3 regions of the Levilactobacillus sp. FUA 3915 genome follow, and region 3 is predicted to be linked to each of the others. Evidence: predicted binding sites of a transcription regulator. Region 3 holds the regulator's gene; each other region holds the start of a gene.

Region 1 (4,948 bases), 1.0 Mb from region 3:
CGGATTTTTTAATATTAGCGAGCGCCTTCAAGTTGGCGTCGTGCATGACCACAAACTGATGGTCCTTAGTCATGCGGATGTCCATTTCCACGTAGTCGGGCCGCTCCTTACTGGTCTTGACCATGGCGGGAATCGTGTTTTGCACGCCGTTGCCGTTATCGACACCCCGGTGGGCAATCGTCAGCGGCTTGCTCATGGCGAGACCATTTAGATAAATCAGGTTGAACCCGACCAGAGCAGCACTGATGACGACCAAACCGCTCGTAATCAACAGGCGCGTCCGGAACTTAGTCTTCGCCGGTTCGCGGAAGCTAAACAGGGACAGCGGCGTGCGGCGATGGGCCTCGTGGCTGCTGAGGATGACCATCATGAACAGCACAGTGGCGTAGCAGACGATAAATTCCGTAATGACTTCCATCAAAAAGAGGTTCACAGTGGCCGCAACCAAGCCGAAGCTGGTCTTGTCGAAGAGCACTTGCCCGATGTAGAGAGCGGCATAGATGACAAAGACGGCTGCACTGATCAGGGCCAGCGTCACAATAATTTTGCTAAAATAGTTCCAAAAGTTGCGGCGCGTCTGTTGCCAGCTGAGGCGAATGGCCTCGCGGCTGTGGTAGTGGTCGATCATCATCAGGGGCAACACGGCAATCAACCGAATCCCCAGGTAGGCCGCGCCAACGTAGAAGATGCCTAGCAGAACCGTCCACACGGGATTTTCCATTAAATAACTAATGATAAATGCCGGAATTTTAGCCTTGTTGAGCAGTGGCGTGGTAAACAGCTCGCTGCCGAACGGGATGATGACGATGAAGTACCCAATAAAGAAGAGAAATGTGCTGGGGGAGGCGCCGGCAATGCTGCGGACGGTGTCGCTCAGTAGTGCGCGCGTGGAGTCCGGTCGCCCGGTCCGAATATTGGTGATTCCCAACAATAGATAGGCGAATTGCCAGTAGATCAGGGTGACCACCGCTAACAGGATCAGCAGGAGACCAATGATGGCCAGGGGATGCTTCAACATGATGGCGGCGATATTGGTGTAAGACACGTAGGGAACGTGCTGCCATTTCAACAGCGCCGCGGTTAGCCAGGTAAAGGCCGGCACCGCTAAGTAACTAATGACCAGGTTGGTGATAAAGACTAGGGTGACGTAGCTGCCCCAGTGTTGGAAAAAATGGCGGGTTGATTCTCGCCAGAACTGCCATGCCTGCACAGTCCTCAACTCCTCTCAGTAACAAATATTATGTATTGTTTTGAACCTGTGAAATTTGCGTTGCCGTCGCCTCCGGGGCGGGGAAAATAGGTCGTGACGCTGTGGGGAGGACGCCTGAAGCCTGAGAAGCGGTCTTCAGGCTTGCTTTGAGCCGCCAAGGGCGCATCTCAAAGTCACCATTTCCTGAGGTTCCCTCAGGAAATGCCACGGCTGAACCTATTTTCCCCGCCCCTGCGGCTGACATGATGACTCTGATTGTACGGTGGTGATATTTGTTTCTGGTCGTTTTCTGGTTTTGTTTCTCCAGTATGGTGTTGATTTGAAACGCTGTGGGGAGGACGCCCCGAGCCAAAGGGCGGTCTCGGGACTTGCTTTGAGCCGCCAAGGGCGCGTCTCAAAGTCACCATTTCCTGAGGTTCCCTCAGAAAATCCCACGGCTGAACCTATTTTCCCCGCCCCTGCGGCTGACATGATGACTCTGATTGTACCGTGATGGCATTTGTTTCTGGTCGATTTCTGGTTTTGTTTTCACCAATAGGTTGTTGGCTTGAGACATTACGACGTGTGCGTAAAGTGTTGTTGCAAATTCCCCATATAGTCAGTCTTCAAACAATTATTCCCTTAAACGGCTTCCATATCTACTACTTTAGCATAATCTTTATAGAACAACCGGAGAAAATTGTTGGTTACTTCAGGGGATTTCGGCTAGTGGGGGATGCGAGGAGGGAGAGTGAGCTAATTTAGGTTGTTTTCATAGAAATCATGAAAGCAAAACAGTTGGGTAGTGATTTAATTCACAGACTTATTTAACCAGAATTTTCTTTTATAAGTGTGTATGCGCTTTCATTACTGATGAGCCTAATCCTTGCCACTAATGGGTTAACTAGCTAAACAAATTAATTGTGATATTTTTAACAAAAAGGGCTTGCGTAATTCCAAAATCATGATATGATATATCTCGTGAAGAAGTTAACAAGGATGTTTTCAAAAATGGAGGCATAAGAATGTTAAAAGACGTGAAAGAGAAAACTACTACTAAAAACCAAGAAAGCACTGAAACCGTTGATCAAATGATCGACCGGCTCACTGCTAAAGCCCACGATGCTTTATGTGCTATGGACAGTTTCGACCAAGAAAAGGTTGACCACATCGTCCACCAAATGGCCATCGCTGGCCTGGACCACCACATGGAGTTGGCTAAGGCTGCCTTCGACGAAACTGGTCGGGGTGTTATGGAAGACAAAGCCATCAAGAACATGTTCGCTACTGAAGAAATTTGGCACTCGATTAAAAAAGACAAGACGGTCGGCATCATTAAAGATGACCACGAACGTCAACTGATTACTGTTGCTGAACCACTGGGTATCTTGGCCGGGGTTACCCCCGTTACCAACCCAACGTCCACGACGCTGTTCAAGTCATTGATCGCTGTGAAGACGCGGAACCCAATCATCTTCGCCTTTCACCCACAAGCCCAAAAGTCATCCGTGATGGCCGCTAAAGTCGTTCGCGACGCTGCGATTGCTGCTGGTGCCCCAGAGGGTGTGATTTCCTGGATTGAAACGCCAAGTATCGAAGCGACGACTGCTTTGATGAACCACCCAATGGTTGCCAGTGTTCTGGCTACCGGTGGTCCTGGCATGGTCAAAGCCGCTTACTCAACCGGTAAGCCAGCCTTAGGGGTTGGTCCTGGTAACGGCCCAGCCTACATCGAAAAGACTGCCAACATCAAGCGGGCCGTCTACGACATCGTCTTATCCAAGACGTTTGATAACGGGATGGTTTGTGCTTCTGAAAACAGTGCCGTCATCGATCACGAAATCTACGCGGAAACGAAGAAGGAAATGCAAGACCGCGGCGTCTTCTTCATTAAGAAGAGCGACGAAAAGGCCTTGGCCGACGCAATGTTCAAGCCTGAAGGCGGCGTTAAGGGACCTATTCCTGGGATGTCTGCTCAAAAGATCGCTGACATTGCCGGTATCAAAGTTCCTGCTGGCACCAAGGTTTTAGCTGCTGAAATCACGGGCGTGGGACCTAAATTCCCATTATCACAAGAAAAATTGAGTCCAATGATTTCCGTTTACAAGGCTACCAGCAAGGAAAATGCGTTTGATCTCTGTGACCAATTGCTCCACTTCGGTGGGCTGGGCCATACGGCTGCCATTCACACCATGGATGACGATTTAGCAACCGAATTTGGGATTAAGATGAAGGCTAGCCGGGTTCTGGTTAACACGCCATCCGCCATTGGTGGGATTGGGAACCTCTACAACGAAATGGTCCCTTCATTAACGTTAGGTACTGGTTCATGGGGTAAGAACTCCGTGTCCCATAACGTTTCCTCATTTGACCTGTTGAACATCAAAACGATTGCAAAGCGGCGAAATAATATGCAGTGGATTAAATTACCTCGAGTTTACTTTGAAAAGACGTCCGTTCGTTACCTCGACGACATGCCTGGCATCAAGCGTGTCTTCCTCGTGACCGACCCAGCCATGGTTGAATTGGGTTACGTTGACACGGTGCTGAACGAATTGAAGCGCCAACCAAACGGGATCGAATACTCCCTGTTCTCCGATGTTGAACCTGATCCAACGACTGACACCGTCAACCGTGGGGTTACGCAGATGCGGATGTTCAAGCCAGATACCATCGTGGCTTTAGGTGGGGGCTCCGCAATGGATGCCGCCAAGAACATGTGGTTATTCTACGAAGACCCATCCGCAAGCTTCTTCGGCGCCAAGCAGAAATTCTTGGACATCCGGAAGCGGGCTTACAAGTTTAACAAGCCACACAAGGCGCAATTCGTTGCGATTCCAACGACTTCAGGGACTGGTTCTGAAGTGACACCATTCTCTGTCATCACCGATTCCAAGACCCACGTGAAGTACCCATTGGCCGACTACGCTTTGACGCCAGACGTTGCCATTGTGGACTCACAATTTATCGAAACGGTGCCTAAGAAGACGGTTGCTTACTCTGGACTGGATGTTCTGACCCACGCCATCGAATCCTACGTGTCAAACATGGCGTCCGATTACACCCGTCCATGGTCATTGCAAGCAATCAAGTTAGTCATGGATAACCTGACCAACTCTTACAACGGCGATATTACCGCCCGCGAAGAAATGCATAACGCCTCAACGTTAGCCGGGATGGCCTTTGCCAACGCCTTCCTCGGGGTCGACCACTCTATCGCCCACAAACTGGGTGGGGAATTCGGTCTGCCTCATGGGTTAGCCATTGCCATCACCTTGCCACACGTTATCCGGTACAACTTCCAAGAACCAACGAAGCTGACCATGTGGCCTAAGTACGAATACTTCCGGGCCGACGAAGACTACGCACAAATTGCGCGCTACCTTGGCTTGCCAGGAACAACTAAGGAAGAACTGAAGGAAGCCTTAGTCAAGAAGATCATCGACTTGGCGCACTCAGTTGACGTTACCTTGAGCTTGAAGGCTAACGGCGTGGACAAGGCCCACTTCGATAAGGCAGTCGACAAATTAGCCGAACTGGCCTTCGAAGACCAATGCACGACCGCTAACCCACGGGAACCACTGGTTTCTGAACTGAAGCAAATTATGATTGATGAGTACGACGGGAAGAACGTTGAAAAATAACGGTTGAAATTCTTGTCGGTAATTTGAAAAATCCGCTTGGCCTGAGGGCTGAGCGGATTTTTTGTGTTTGGCAAAAGGTGTGATCAATCGGCAGAACTTTCCGCTTAATTGATCG
Region 2 (4,948 bases), 1.4 Mb from region 3:
TGAATTGTCTACCAAAGACGCCCAACGTTACATTGACGAAGGTCAGTTTGCCCCAGGCAGCATGTTACCTAAGATTGAAGCTTGCTTGAGCTTCGTGGCTTCAGGTAACGGCCGCACGGCACTGATTACGTCACTGGATCACCTCGATGACGCCTTAGCTGGCAAGGTCGGGACGCTGATCAAAGCTTAATCATTGAAATTAACGGAACGTGGTCCAATCGTACGGTGATGTTGGTGACACCCGTTCTTGGACCACGTTTTTCGTTTGGCGTTAAAAATCACTTAAGGGGTGAAATTAATGGATGCATCAGTCGCACCAAAACCGAAGAAGAAAAGATTTAAATTAAAAATGCCCGGCGCGTTTGTCATTTTATTTGTTTTGACCATCGTTGCCGTGCTCGCTACCTACATTATTCCAGCCGGTTCATATTCTAAGCTATCATATAGTGGTTCCCACCTGGAGATTTCTCGTCCAGCTGGTAAGACCGTTAAAGTACCAGCGACGCAACAGGAACTGGATAAACTGGGCGTGAAGATTAAGATCAAAGAATTCACGTCTGGTGGGATTACGCAAGCGGTCTCGATTCCCAACACGTATCACCGCTTGAAGCAACGGCCAGCCGGAATCGGCGCCATTACCACGAGTATGGTCAACGGGACGATTGAAGCCGTTGACATCATGGTCTTCATCTTCGTTCTTGGTGGCTTGATTGGGGTCGTTAAGGCCAGTGGGGCCTTTGAATCTGGCCTGATGGCGTTGACGAAGAAGACGAAAGGGCACGAGTTCTTACTGATTTTCATGGTTTCCATTCTCATGGTTCTTGGTGGGACGTTGTGTGGGATTGAAGAAGAAGCGGTGGCCTTCTACCCGATTTTGGTGCCTATCTTCATTGCGATGGGCTACGACTCCATCGTCTGTGTGGGGGCTATCTTCCTGTCGAGTTCAATTGGTACCGCTTTCTCAACGATTAACCCGTTCTCCGTCGTGATTGCCTCTAACGCTGCCGGGATTAACTTTACCGAAGGGATTACTTGGCGGATTGCTGGGTTGGTTGTGGCGGCGGCCTTCGTCGTCGCTTACCTGCACTGGTACAGTAAGAAGGTTAAGGATACGCCATCATTCTCATATTCATACGAGGATAAGAGTTCCTTTGATAAAATGTGGTCCGTTTCCTCTGATGACACCGCCAACACGGCCTTCACGATGCGTAAGAAAATTATCCTGGTCTTGTTCGTGGTGACGTTCCCCATCATGGTCTGGGGCGTTATGTCCCAGGGCTGGTGGTTCCCAACCATGGCTTCTTCCTTCCTCCTCTTTGCCATTATCATTATGTTTATTACCGCTACTGGTAAGTATGGTATCGGTGAAAAGGGTGTTGTTGATGCCTTCACCAATGGGGCCGCAAGTTTAGTTGGGGTGTCATTGATCATTGGGTTAGCCCGTGGGATTAACTTGGTGATGAACAACGGGATGATTTCCGATACGATTTTGCAATACTCCTCGAACCTGGTTGCCCATGTCAGTGGGTCCGTCTTCATCATTGTCATGATGCTGATCTTCTTCGTTCTGGGATTCATCGTGCCTTCATCATCTGGTTTAGCTGTTTTGGCAATGCCAATCTTTGCGCCGTTGGCCGATACGGTTGATATTCCTCGGTTCGCCGTGGTTACCGCTTACCAATTCGGGCAATACGCAATGCTGTTCCTGGCCCCAACCGGTCTGGTGATGGCCACGTTGCAAATGCTGGACATGAAGTACTCGCACTGGTTCAAGTTCGTTTGGCCAGTTGTGCTGTTCGTGCTGTTCTTTGGTGGCGCCATCCTCGTGATGGAAGTGCTGTTCAGCTAGAAGGGCGATGTGGTTTCTGTTACGGACTATCACAAAGTGTCATATTTTGGCATCAATCACGATTAAATCAACTGAGGATCGACTTGCGGGTCGGTCCTTTTGTGTCATCAGTGGATTTTGGTTTAATTATTTTCCGGCTAAAATGGTGGCGCTAGGCACATTGTCTACCAGAAAAATAGCTGAGACCCGGCAAACGTGTGGTATACTAACGCTTCGTAGGCTTTAATTTCGAGATTTTCTAAGGGGGAACCAACTTGGCACTCACAACCGCCAAAAACTTTTTACTAGTAACCGAACATATTGGGCAAAAACCCACGTTGCGGACGCGCTTCACCACGCAGGCATACCTCGTGCTGGCGACGCTCCTCGACCTATTGGACCAAGAGATTCTTCAGGTAGAGGGTGACCGGTTGATTGTGGTTGACGAGGCCCACTTGGATCAACAGCCGGCATACCTGAATTCATTCCGGATTCGGTTGACCAGTGACCTTGCCCAGGATGACCGCTTGAAGACGGCGCTGAAATTGGTGACGAGCTGGGATATCGTCAACGCCATTTACGACGGCATCGGCGCGGAAACACTGGCGGAGCAGACCACGGAGCGGGTGCTTTTTCAAAATAATTTGAAGCCCCACGTGATCTACGAACCCACGGCGACCAGTAAGCAAGAGGTCCTGACCACACTCAAGGACCAGATTCAGGCGGGCAAGCTGACCCGGGCTGGCAGTAATTTGTTCCTGATCTTGTCGCAGCAGGACGCCTTGAAATGGTTGTTTGACGAGGCTGAATCCGCGACGTTGTCCGAGCAATTCGCAGCCGCGACGGCGGGGGATAGCTACGTGCAAACCGTCAAGCAGGTGACGGTGGCCGCCGCTGAAATCATCCAGATGAAGAAGTTCGAGATGGATGGTTGGCTGAGCTAAACGTCGCCATGGCCTCCGGGCTGATGAAAACTGGGCCTGGTCGCGTCCGTTCCCGGCGCCTTGGCTCGCCTCTGGTCACTTCCACAACCGGCCCAGTTTTCCCAGCCCTGCGGTTGACACGTGTTGTACTCGGCACCAGTCCACGACTTGGTGGTGTTCACTGAACAAAGTCTGGCTAAATCTACCGCGTTTGCGGCTGGCCTGATAAATCAGAATTCACCATTATTTGCAAGTCAGGACATTCACTGAATTTATTTGCGTCAAAATAAGTGGCCACTCACAATCATGCTGAGTGGCCATTTTTGTTGTCCTGGCTGGTTTTAAGGGTGAATGACCGGTGGACGAATCACGTTGGACGGTCAACTTATTAACTGTCGAATAAAGCAGGTCAAACTTGTTTTGACCCCCGGAGAGGCCTATGCTGAAATTGTGAAGGAATTCTCAAAAGGAGATGGGTGGCATGTCATTAACGATTGCTGCTTTACGGGAAGCACCCGGGGAAAACCGGGTTGCCCTCTCACCAGAAGTGGTACGGAAGCTGGTCAAGAGTGAATTTCAAGTGCTGATTGAGGCCGGGGCCGGGACGCGGTCCTTCTATCCGGATGCCGTTTACGAGCAGGCCGGGGCCAAAATCAGTGAGCGAAGCGCCGTCATCAAGGGCGCCGATGTGATTGCGACCATTGGTCAGCCCGGCGCTGACGTGGTCGACCAGTTGACGGCCGGGCAAACGTTACTGGGCCTGTTGCGACCGCTAACGGATTTGGATTATGTCAAAGAATTAGCGGCGAAAAAGGTCAATGCCTTAGCCTTTGAGTTATTGCCACGGACCGTTTCGCGGGCCCAGACCATGGATGTGTTGAGTTCACAGGCCAGTGTTGCCGGTTACAAAGCGGCATTGTTAGCAGCCGACAGCTTTGCCCGGTATTTACCGATGATGATCACGGCTGCTGGGACCGCGAAACCTACCAAAGTCTTGGTCTTAGGGACCGGGGTTGCCGGCCTGCAGGCCATCGGGACCGCCAAACGGCTCGGTGCCATGGTATCCGGTTATGACATTCGGCCAGCCTCACGCGGGGAAGTCGAATCACTGGGTGCGACGTTCCTGACCACATCCGTCTCTGCCACCGGTGAGGGCGGGTATGCCCGCGCCTTGACGCCAGAAGAAACGGCGCAACAACAGGACGAGCTGGCGGCGTTCATTGCCCAAAACGATGTGATCATCACGACCGCGCAAGTGCCTGGACGGCGGCCACCTTTGTTGGTTACCCAGAAGTCCGTGGATACGGCCAAGGCGGGAACCTTGTTTATCGACCTCGCGGCGAGTGAATTGGGTGGTAACGTCGCCGGTTCACAGCCGGGCAAGACCGTGACGACGCCACAACAGGCGCAAATCGTGGGGGCTGGCGACATGGCCAGTCAATTGCCCGCCTCGGCATCCGACATGTTTGCCAAGAACGTGCAAGCCGTGCTGAACGCGGTTGTCCAGGATGGCAAATTGGTGCTGGACGTGGACGACGAAGTGGTTGGCGAACTGCTGGCCACCTATCAGGGTGACATCATCAGTAGCCGGGTACGTGAAGCGATGAAATTGCCACCACGTGAGCCCGCCAAACCGGCGGAAGCACCCGCAGAATCAACTGAATCCAAAGGAGTTGATTAGGCATGAGTCAGGAATTATTTACAAATTTAGCGATTTTTGTCTTGAGTCTGTTAGTGGGATTTGAAGTCATGAGTAAAATTCCCGCGACCCTCCAAACGCCCATGATGTCCGGGGCGAACGCCATTCACGGCGTCGTTGTCGTGGGGGCCTTCGTGATTGCAGCGGAAGCCAACAGTGCGTTATTTTATGTTCTCGCCTTTCTGGGTGCCTTCTTTGCGGCCGTCAACGTGGCCGGTGGGTACACCGTGACCGACCGGATGTTGGGCATGTTTGACCGGAAACCAGCTGCCAAGAAGGGGGAGGCTGAGCAGAAATGAGTACGCTACAAACAATTTCGTCCTTAATTTATCTGGTCTCCGCCGTTTGCTACGTTCTGGGGGTCCACCTGATGCGCTCGCCAAAGACGGCGCGGAAGGGGAACGGCCTCTCCGCCGTGGGGATGTTTCTCGCGGTCATCACGATTATTGTGACGATTATTATTGAAGGTAAAATTGATGCGATTGGCTGGATTGTCTT
Region 3 (4,948 bases):
AGGTCAGCTAGCTTCTCGGCATCGTTGAAGTTGTCCGGTGAACTCATGTCCGTTTCGATAACGTTTTTTTGTTGTTCGAGGTCACCGAGCTTGGCTTCCAGCGCCTCGACCTGGCGGCTTAATTTCCGCTTGGCCTTTTGCTGCTCCTTTTGTTGCTGGTAGTCGACCTGCGTTTGCTTCGGGGCAACCACGGTTGGGTGGGCTTCCTCGGCTTCGGCGGCTTCCTTGGCGGCGTACGCATCCTGTTCCGCCTTTTTCTCCATGTAGTAATCGTAATTACCTAGGTAACGAATCGTGCCGGTTGGGGCCAATTCAACGACTTGTGTGGCGACCTGATTGATGAAGTACCGGTCATGGGAAACGAAGAGGATGGTCCCGTCGAAGTCATTCAGGGCATTTTCCAAGACCTCGCGGCTGTCGATGTCCAAATGGTTCGTCGGTTCGTCCAGCATCAGAAAGTTATCGTGCCGTAACGCCAGCTTGGTCAGCAGGAGCCGGGCCCGTTCACCCCCACTAAGACTGTGGACGCTCTTGTCGACGTCGCTCCCGGTGAACAGAAAGCTTCCGAGAATAGAGCGAATATCGCCTTCAGGGGTCGTGGGATGGTCGTCCCACAGTTCATGCAAGACGGTCTTCTTCTCGTGCAACGTGGCTTGGTCTTGGTCGTAGTAGCCCGTGTCCACGCCGGTACCAAAGATGATTTGGCCTTGAAGGGCGGGAATGCGACCCAGAATCGTTTTCAACAGGGTTGATTTGCCGATACCGTTGGGGCCAACGATAGCGACGGCTTGGTGTTTCTTGATGTCGAGGGTGACCGGGGCGCAGAGCACCTGTTGGTCGTACCCGACAGCACCGTTGACCACGTCTAACACGACGTTCCCACTTTGGCGGTGGGGCGTGAAGGAGAAGCGGGCGACCTTTTCATCCCCCTCGGGCTTCTCCATGCGGTCCATCTTGTCCAGCTGCTTCCGGCGAGCCTGGGCCCGTTTGGTCGTTGATGCGCGAACAATGTTCTTGTTCACAAAGTCTTCGAGCTTGCCGATTTCAGATTGCTGCTTGTCGTATTCCTTCCATTCGCGCCGTAGCCGTTCGGCCTTAGCGGAAATGTAGTGAGAATAGTTGCCCGGATAGTGGACCAGGCCGCCGTGCGCCATGTCGTAGACGTCGTTGACCACGTGATCCAGGAAGTACCGGTCATGGGAAACGACGAGAATGGCGCCAGAATAACCTTGGAGGTAGCCTTCGAGCCAGGTCAACGTTTCAACGTCCAAATGGTTGGTAGGTTCGTCCAAAATGAGCAAGTCGGGCCGTTCCAACAGCAGTTTGGCCAAGGCCAATTGGGTCCGTTGTCCACCCGAGAGTTCATTGATGGGCTTATCGTAGTATTCCTCGCCAAATTCAAAACCGTGAAGAACACCGCGAATCTCGGCCTGGTAGCCGTACCCATTGTGGTCGCTAAAATCTTGTTGTAGCTGATCGTAGGTTGCACTGATTTGGGCAAATTGTTCCTCGTCGGCAATGATGGCGGGGTCACTCATCTGTGTTTCAAGTTCGTGAATCCGTTTCTCCGTCGCCCGGACCTCGGCGAAGACCTCCAGCATTTCGTTCCAAACCGTTTTAGATGAGGCTAAGCCGGCGTTTTGCGCTTGGTAGCCCAGGGTAAGTCCCCGTTTAGTGGTAATTTGACCGACATCCGGGGTGGTTTCGCCGGCAATCATTTTGAGCAGGGTGGATTTCCCGGCACCGTTGCGGCCAACTAGGGCGACGCGACCGTGTTCAGGGACATCCAGACTGACATTTTCAAACAGGACGGTGGCGCCGAATCGGCGGGTAACCTGTTGCACTTGTAAAAGTATCACGGTGAACCGACCTCCTTATATTTTTTAGTTTAATTCATGTTGATGGTTAATTAGTTATTCGTTGGTCAGCTGAAGCGAAAGCCACGAAAAAGCAAGTGGCGCGACGGCTCCCGGCTATTTTGGCCACCTACAGTGAGGGGCTGACCTGACCAACGCAGATACGTCTATTTTAGCATATTCTGGGATTAGACCGAAATTAGTAAAGAATTGTGAAAAATATTTGCAAATTCTTTCACAAGACCAGTGGTTATGCTATAATTTGTAAGAAAGTCAATTTCACAATCAGGATGTCATTTAGAGAAAGTGTTATCGCCGACTGGTGGTAACTCGTAATATTGATTAGGAGGTCTCGTTTTTTGACTGAACAAAAGATTCCCCGCGCTACAGCAAAGCGGTTACCCATTTACTATCGTTACTTAAACATTTTGTTGGATGCAGACAAGACACGTGTTTCTTCGACGGAATTGTCAGAAGCCGTTAAGGTTGACTCTGCCACCATTCGTCGTGATTTCTCGTACTTCGGTGCCCTCGGTAAACGGGGATACGGTTACGATGTTGAGAGCTTAATTAAGTTCTTTAAGAAAATTTTGAACCAAGATCGGCTGACGAACGTTGCCTTGATTGGGGTCGGGAACTTGGGCCATGCGCTCTTGAACTTCAACTTCCATCAAGACGGAAACGTGCGGATCAGTGCGGCCTTTGACGTGAACGCAGATATTGCCAACACGATTCAAAGCGGCGTGCCGATCTACCCCATGTCAGAGCTGCGGACACAGCTGGAAGAACAACAGATTCAAGTGGCCATCTTAACGGTCCCAGCCGACGTAGCCCAATCCGTCACAGATGACGCCGTTGCCGGCGGGGTGAAGGGTATCTTGAACTTCACACCACTGCGGGTCACGGTGCCTAAGGATGTCCGTGTGCAAAACGTTGATTTGACCAACGAATTGCAAACGCTGATCTATTTCTTGGAACACTACAACAAAGAATAATCAGGGAGTCGTAATCTATTCGTAGGTTGCGGCTTTTTTGTTGCCATTTGTGAAAGACTGCGGTCAAATTTGCCGAAATTGGTGAAAAAAGCCTTCACTTTGACGACTTTGTGATTGTGTACTTAAAAACAACTACGTTAACTGTGTCGACGGTCATCAGATTGGGGGCCTAGTCACTCAGGGGGCAACAGGGCCATACCCCCGCATGTTAGTGCTGGAAGCGACCGCTATCTTGGCCCGATGCCAAACTGATTGGTTTACCGAGCAGGGGAGCATATCAAATTAATGGCAATTTGTCAGGAGGTCGGTATGATAGGAAACAACGAGGATGGTCAGTCCAGCTGATGGGGACTTGAAAGTGGCGGGCTAGTGGCGCCAAGTTGGCCTAATTGCCGGCCGGTGGTGCCAGTTGCGCCCTGCCGCCCACTGGTGGATTTCCGTCTGACTGGAGGCGCTGCCAACGAGATGTTGCCGGTCTTCGTCTATGAATAAATTCATACAATGTGCGGTCATCCTTAGGCCCACAAGGCATCAGTGGACTGACCAATTAGCACTCGAGAATTTGTTTGCCAAATTCCTTGATTTTTACGAGGAAAAACCATATATTAGATATTGTGATTAGCACTTATGTTAGTCAAGTGCTAACAGTGCTAAAAAGTAAGTTTATTGGAGGGATTCAAGTGTTAAAACCATTAGGAGACCGCGTCATTTTGGATCAACCACAAGAAGAAGAAACTACGGTTGGTGGCATTGTTTTAGCAAGTAATGCTCAGGAAAAGCCTTCAACGGCCAATGTCGTTGCTGTCAGCGATGGCCGTGTGTTAGACAATGGCGATAAGGTAGCCCCAGCTGTTAAGGTTGGCGACAAGGTATTGTTTGATAAGTATGCCGGTACGGAAGTTAAGTACGAAGACAAGACTTACCTTGTTTTACACGAAAAGGATTTAGTCGCTGTCGTTGACTAATTGCTTTCCCACTAATACGTGCAACTATTTAAAAAATTTAGTATGAGGTGAATGTAAAAAATGGCTAAAGAATTAAAGTTCTCTGAAGATGCACGCAGCAAGATGCTTGCTGGTGTTGATAAGTTAGCTGATACGGTCAAGACCACCTTAGGGCCTAAGGGTCGTAACGTGGTTTTGGAACAAAGCTACGGCAACCCAACCATCACGAATGATGGTGTTACGATTGCTAAGGCAATTGAATTAGACGATCACTTTGAAAACATGGGTGCGAAGTTAGTTTCCGAAGTTGCTTCCAAGACCAACGATATCGCTGGTGATGGGACCACGACGGCCACTGTCTTAACGCAAGCCATCGTTAACGAAGGGATGAAGAACGTCACTGCCGGTGCCAACCCTGTTGGTATCCGTCGCGGGATCGAAAAGGCTACTGACGCCGCTGTGGATGCTTTACACAAGATGTCCATCGACGTGAAGACTAAGGAAGATATCGCCCAAATCGCTTCTATTTCATCTGCCAGCAAGGAAACAGGTAAGTTAATTGCTGACGCCATGGAAAAGGTTGGAAACGACGGGGTCATCACCATTGAAGAATCTCGTGGGGTTGATACCAGCTTGGACGTTGTTGAAGGGATGCAATTCGATCGTGGGTACATGTCACAATACATGGTTACCGACAACGATAAGATGGAAGCAAACCTCGACAATCCTTACATCTTGATTACCGACAAGAAGATTGCCAACATTCAAGACATCTTGCCATTGTTACAATCCGTTGTTGAACAAAGCCGTTCACTCTTGATCATCGCTGATGACATCACCGGTGAAGCTTTACCAACCTTGGTATTGAACAAGATGCGTGGGACCTTCAACGTGGTTGCTGTTAAGGCACCTGGTTTTGGTGATCGTCGTAAGGCCCAATTGGCTGATATCGCGACCTTAACTGGTGGGACTGTAATTACCGATGACTTAGGTCTGAACTTGAAGGACACGACCATCGATCAATTAGGTCAAGCCCAAAAGGTTAACGTGACGAAGGATGACACCACCATCGTTGAAGGTGCTGGTGCTAAGGACCAAATCGCTGCTCGGGTTGCTGAAATCAAGGGTCAGATTGACGATACGACTTCTGACT

What was found. The regulator Rex, encoded in region 3, represses fermentation and respiration genes when NADH is low (regulators of the CRP and FNR family bind a similar motif). The targets are predictions, from matches to a motif close to TTGTGAANTANTTCACAA.
Region 1: a site for Rex is predicted at 2,111-2,128, ahead of adhE (bifunctional acetaldehyde-CoA/alcohol dehydrogenase). Genes of this name have one in related genera too.
Region 2: a site for Rex is predicted at 3,200-3,217, ahead of ACEPST_RS08100 (NAD(P) transhydrogenase subunit alpha). Genes of this name have one in related genera too.

What each region holds. Positions count from the first base shown of each region.
Region 1 covers NZ_CP168704.1:1,336,337-1,341,284, forward strand. The annotation lists gene ACEPST_RS06370 (glycerophosphoryl diester phosphodiesterase membrane domain-containing protein) at 1-1,210, opposite strand, end outside; gene adhE (bifunctional acetaldehyde-CoA/alcohol dehydrogenase) at 2,215-4,833, shown strand.
Region 2 covers NZ_CP168704.1:1,740,413-1,745,360, forward strand. The annotation lists gene arcC (carbamate kinase) at 1-190, shown strand, start outside; gene ACEPST_RS08090 (YfcC family protein) at 299-1,849, shown strand; gene ACEPST_RS08095 (hypothetical protein) at 2,104-2,772, shown strand; gene ACEPST_RS08100 (NAD(P) transhydrogenase subunit alpha) at 3,233-4,432, shown strand; gene ACEPST_RS08105 (NAD(P) transhydrogenase subunit alpha) at 4,435-4,749, shown strand; gene ACEPST_RS08110 (NAD(P)(+) transhydrogenase (Re/Si-specific) subunit beta) at 4,746-4,948, shown strand, end outside.
Region 3 covers NZ_CP168704.1:304,991-309,938, reverse strand. The annotation lists gene ACEPST_RS01855 (ABC-F family ATP-binding cassette domain-containing protein) at 1-1,859, opposite strand, end outside; gene ACEPST_RS01850 (redox-sensing transcriptional repressor Rex) at 2,216-2,851, shown strand; gene groES (co-chaperone GroES) at 3,532-3,816, shown strand; gene groL (chaperonin GroEL) at 3,877-4,948, shown strand, end outside.